2 regions of the Lacihabitans lacunae genome follow, and region 1 is predicted to be linked to the other one. Evidence: riboswitches for the same ligand, from Rfam matches in the RefSeq annotation. Region 1 holds a riboswitch; the other holds the start of a gene.
What was found. A riboswitch is a leader RNA that binds a small molecule or an ion and turns the genes downstream of it on or off. The one in region 1 is predicted to bind thiamine pyrophosphate.
Positions count from the first base shown of each region.

Region 2: it holds a riboswitch for thiamine pyrophosphate, as region 1 does, so the genes downstream of both, ACFOOI_RS18065 (class I SAM-dependent methyltransferase) here and ACFOOI_RS18935 (TonB-dependent receptor) in region 1, are expected to answer to the same signal.

Region 1 is NZ_JBHRYQ010000001.1:4,422,825-4,425,304, forward strand. It holds gene murB (UDP-N-acetylmuramate dehydrogenase) at 1-423, shown strand, start outside; gene ACFOOI_RS18930 (hypothetical protein) at 482-1,072, shown strand; TPP riboswitch at 1,130-1,226, shown strand; gene ACFOOI_RS18935 (TonB-dependent receptor) at 1,361-2,480, shown strand, end outside.
Region 2 is NZ_JBHRYQ010000001.1:4,209,627-4,212,106, forward strand. It holds gene ACFOOI_RS18055 (DUF2442 domain-containing protein) at 263-511, opposite strand; gene ACFOOI_RS18060 (DUF4160 domain-containing protein) at 501-734, opposite strand; TPP riboswitch at 1,266-1,364, shown strand; gene ACFOOI_RS18065 (class I SAM-dependent methyltransferase) at 1,445-2,167, shown strand; gene ACFOOI_RS18070 (AIR synthase family protein) at 2,168-2,480, shown strand, end outside.

The sequences.
Region 1 (2,480 bases):
GATACCTTAACCGAGAGCGGTGTAACGGAACTTTCGGTAAAGGCCATCAGCGAAGCCGTCATCGCGATTCGAAAGAGTAAGCTGCCGGATCCTGCCGAAATTGGCAATTCGGGGAGTTTCTTCAAAAATCCTGAAATACCAACTGCTCAATACAATAAAATAGCATTAGAATACCCTGCAATGCCAAACTATCCGATATCAGAAGGTGTAGTGAAAATACCTGCAGGCTGGTTAATAGAGCAGGCAGGTTGGAAAGGAAAACGATTTGGTGAGGTGGGCGTGCATGACAAACAAGCCTTGGTTTTGGTTAATTACGGTAAGGGTAAAGGCATTGAAATAAAACAGTTGGCCGAAAAAGTGCAGGCATCGGTTTTTGAGAAATTCGGAATAGAAATTATGCCAGAAGTCAATTTTGTTTCTTAGGTTTGTGTAACATTGACCGGTATTTAAATCATATAAACCCTCGCTTATTATTAAGATTATGGAATTATCACATGTTATTTCTGACTCCGTATTAGCTGCCACTAGTTTATATGTATTCTTTAGATATTTAATCAAACTTGACCTTTCGAGCACCATTCTATGGGAGTCATTTGTGCTTTCTGTAGCAGGTGCTGCCATATTTGGAGCCATCCGGTTCGCGGGTTTTGAGCAGGCGGGTCTTGCTTCTATGTTTTTTCAAAAAATAGCTACCATTACGGGTAGTGTGGGCCTTATAGGGGCTTCTTTTTCTCTTGCGAGTGGTATTCCTTTAAAACGAATATTTGTATATCTTTTACTTTCTTTAGGCTTTGTATTGTTTGCCGTATCAGAAGGTTTTGGTTTCAAAGCCATAGCCGAATTTATGCCAATTATGGCCATGACTGTAGTGGTTATTATGGGTGTTTTTGCTCTTACAAAAGGAAACGTAAAAATAGGGTTTTGGATGATTGCGGGGGTTATTTTCTTCGGATTAGCTACGTATAGACACTTGATTTTTGGTAAAGGCGAAATGTCAATAGATGTGTTTCATTATCTTACGGCAGCTGGTATTTTGAGTCTTGGAATGGCGGTTTCGGGTTCAGAAAATTAATTTTTTTGAAAAAATACTTGGCTGTTAAGTTTTTAATCTCCTACCTTTGCACCCGAAATCTCATAAAAGGGGTGCCTGAATACAACGGGCTGAGATCATACCCATTGAACCTGATTCGGTTAGTACCGACGAAGGGATTTGAGCTAAAGTTTTGGATTTTACACCGGTCATAAATCTAATTCCTCTCAGAAATTTCAATAGTAAAATTAAGTTTTAATAGGTCTAAAATAGGCCCGAAGACAGCGTTTTGCTCCTTTATCTGCTTCGTAATAATTTTTTATAATTGTTATGAAAAAAAAATCAGTTCGTTTAAAAAACCTTTCAGTGGTTTTTGCCTTCTTTTTTGGAATATTGCTTTCCAACAGTTCTTTTGCTCAAAAAACAAGTGATAGTTTATCTAAAGAGTTAGCTCTGAGTGAGTTGGTGGTTAAGTCTACACGTGCCAACGACAAGTCTGCAATGGCATTTACCAATGTTAAGAAAGCCGATATTCAAAAACAAAATTTAGGTCAAGACCTGCCATTTTTGTTAAATCAGCTGCCATCGGTAGTGGTTACTTCAGACGCAGGAGCGGGTGTGGGGTATACGGGAATCCGTATCAGAGGCTCAGATCCAACCCGAATTAACGTAACCTTAAACGGTATTCCTTACAATGACTCGGAGTCACAAGGGGTATATTGGGTAAACATGCCTGACTTTGCATCGAGCGTGCAGAGTATTCAGGTTCAGCGTGGAGTAGGTACATCTACCAACGGTGCAGGTGCATTTGGAGGTAGTATAAATGTAAATACCTTACAACTAAACAAAGAAGCCTACGGCGAAGTAAATACTTCAGTTGGTTCATTTAATACATTTAAGACCAACGTTTTGGCTTCTACAGGCTTGTTAAATAACCATTTTGTATTAGATGCAAGACTTTCTAAAATCACCTCAGATGGATTTGTAGACAGAGCAAGTTCTAATTTGCAGTCGTATTACCTTTCTGGTGGATATTATGGAGACAATTCGTTTGTACGTTTAAACGTATTTTCGGGACATGAAAAAACATATCAGTCTTGGAATGGTATACCGGAGGCTTTGGCCAAAGGAGACGCAAAAGGTTTGGATGCTTTTATAGAGCGAAACTATTACGACGAGAATTTCAAAAAAGGAATGTTAGCGAGTGGTCGTACGTATAATTTTTATACCTATGACAATGAAGTAGATGATTATGCACAAAATCACATTCAATTGATATCTTCATTTAAATTTTCGGAGCATTGGAGATTTAACCCAACGCTACACTATACACACGGACAAGGTTTTTATGAGCAATTTAAATATGATCAAAAGTTTGCGGACTATGGTTTAGATAATGTTACGGTAAACGGAACAGTAATAAAACGTACTGATTTGATAAGAAGGAAGT
Region 2 (2,480 bases), 210 kb from region 1:
TTGCTTTTTAAATATATTCTAAGTATTTATTTGAGGTTTTTTGGATTTTCTTTGGCTTGGTGAAGTGTATATTTTAGGGATTTAAAGTAATTGGCTTTACAGGTTTTTGTGATCAAATGGATCTAGAATTAAAGGAAATAAAAGCTGGCCAAGTATTTATTTTTGAAAATTTAATAAATATGAAGAAAACTAGGACCTATGAAGATACTTGAAGTTTTATATAAAATAATTGCTTAAATATGCTATTTCAAAAGGTTGGTTTTTAGTTATTTGGAATTAGTTTATTTGATTTATTGTAGGTGTAAAAACCTTCGAAACTCAGGTCTTCGTCAAGCCTTTCCCAGTGTATACCAAATGGTGATAAAGTAAAGTCTTCGCGTTCTGTTTTACTAGCTTTTAAAAGTCTTGGGAACCAATTAATAGGGTGACTTTTGGTCTCATTTTTATCTGTTTTGATATAAATGAAATCATCGTCAAGCCAAACATTCGTTACATTAATTTCATTCTCCATGATATTCTTTCCATTTAGCTATTATAATTTCTTTGTTTTCTTCTATGATGGCAATTGCTAGGCTAATATCTTTATTTTTCAACCCTTTATTAGATACTAATCTCACCATTTCAACCTCAAACTTAGCTTCTCCATCTGCGTTTCTGACATGAACATGAATTGGTAAATGTTCGTTTGAATAAAAGTAAAATCGTAATCCAAATATTATAAATAAAGTTGGCATTTAAAAAAGACTGTTAGGTTTAACATAAAGCAATTATCATTTTTTTTTCATTTTAAACAAATATTTTACTTATTTTCTAAAGCTTCACATGACTTTATGATAATATCACTAACATATAGATTATATGTGCTTTCCCAGAGTCTCCATTAGGGACTCTACGGAATGATAAGTGGAAAATACCTTAATTATTGTGTCGCTTGCAGTTGACACTGAACATTCGAACATATACTTTCCCCAGCGTTAGGGATTGCAGCGGTATCCTTTTTTGCCTGACGTAGGCGGCAGAAAAGATTTAGCGGAAAGCCTGTTAAAACGCCCTAAAAAATTGATTTCAGTTTGTTTAAATTCTTTGATTTGTACTTTAGCAAATTCTCCCTCAGGTATACTTCTGATTACTTATAAGAATACAGAGAAAAGTAAAGCCCGAAGTCCCTTGTAGGAGCTTCAGTACGGACTAGGAATATGTTTCCATCAAAAAACTTTAATGAAAAATGTGCTTTGTAAAAGGAAATAAGTACATATATTTGCCTCAACAAAAGCACGGGGTGCATGGTTAGAAAACCAAGCTGAGATTACACCCGGGAACCTGATTTGGTTAGTACCAACGTAGGGATGCAGGCTTAATGAGATTATCTTATTGGGCCATCTTCTATCGGATTTTTCCGTATAATTCCTCACCCGGAGTTTTTGTTTTTTAAAACTATTAAAAAATGGAAATTCAAAAATCAAACGCCGAACTTATTCCTCAAAAAGCCCAAAACTGGCAGAATAGGCCTGAATGGTTCTTTAACCGTGAACATACTGACACGTACGAGCTTTGGTACGAAGGTCGCTACAAGCGTGCCGAAGTGTGGCAAAAAAAAGTAATGGAGCAGCTCGTGGGGGCCGACAAACGTGTTAAAACTTTGCTTGAGTTTGGCTGTGGAACCGCTCGTTTTACCCGTTGGTGGCACAAAATCGGTATTAAAGCCACAGGTGGGGATATTTCGCCGCTGATGCTTTCGCAGGCTGTGCAACTGTTTGATGGTGATTTGGTTATGGCTGACTCGCACCACATGCCATTTAAGAATCATACGTTTGACTCTTTGGCTTTTATCACCACATTTGAATATTACAAAGATCCCGTAAAGGTTATCAGAGAAGCTGCTCGCGTGGGTAAATACGGCATTGCGATGGGCATGATGAACCGCAACTCTCCCAAAGTGCTCAGAAGGCGAGTGCAACAAATGTTTGGTAAAAATCCTTTTTATGTAACGGCTACTTTTTATACGCCTGCTATGCTCCAAAAAATCATTCATGAGGCCTTGGCGGGGCGTGACTACACCATAGAATGGACGGCTACGGGTTTGCCAAAATGGTTTCCGGTGCAGCAGTGGAACCTGCCTTATGGCGATTTTTTTGGTCTATATGTTAAGTTTAATGATGTAGATTAAATGGAAAACCAACTTGGAAAAATAGACCATGTGCTGTTTGAACAGTTTATGGGGGCAAAGTTTGGTTTTGAAAATCCCGATGTGTTGGCTGGGCCACAGTTTGGGGTAGACGTTTCGGTGGTTTCGTTGCCGGGAAATATGGCCATGGCACTTACGAGCGACCCACTTTCGTTGATTCCATCTTTGGGCTTGGAGGAGTCCGCTTGGCTGTCGGTGCATCTGATGGCAAATGACATGGCTACTACCGGTTATGGGCCGCAGTTTGGACAGTTTGTTCTTAATTTACCCGACACATTTTCAAGCTCAGACTTTA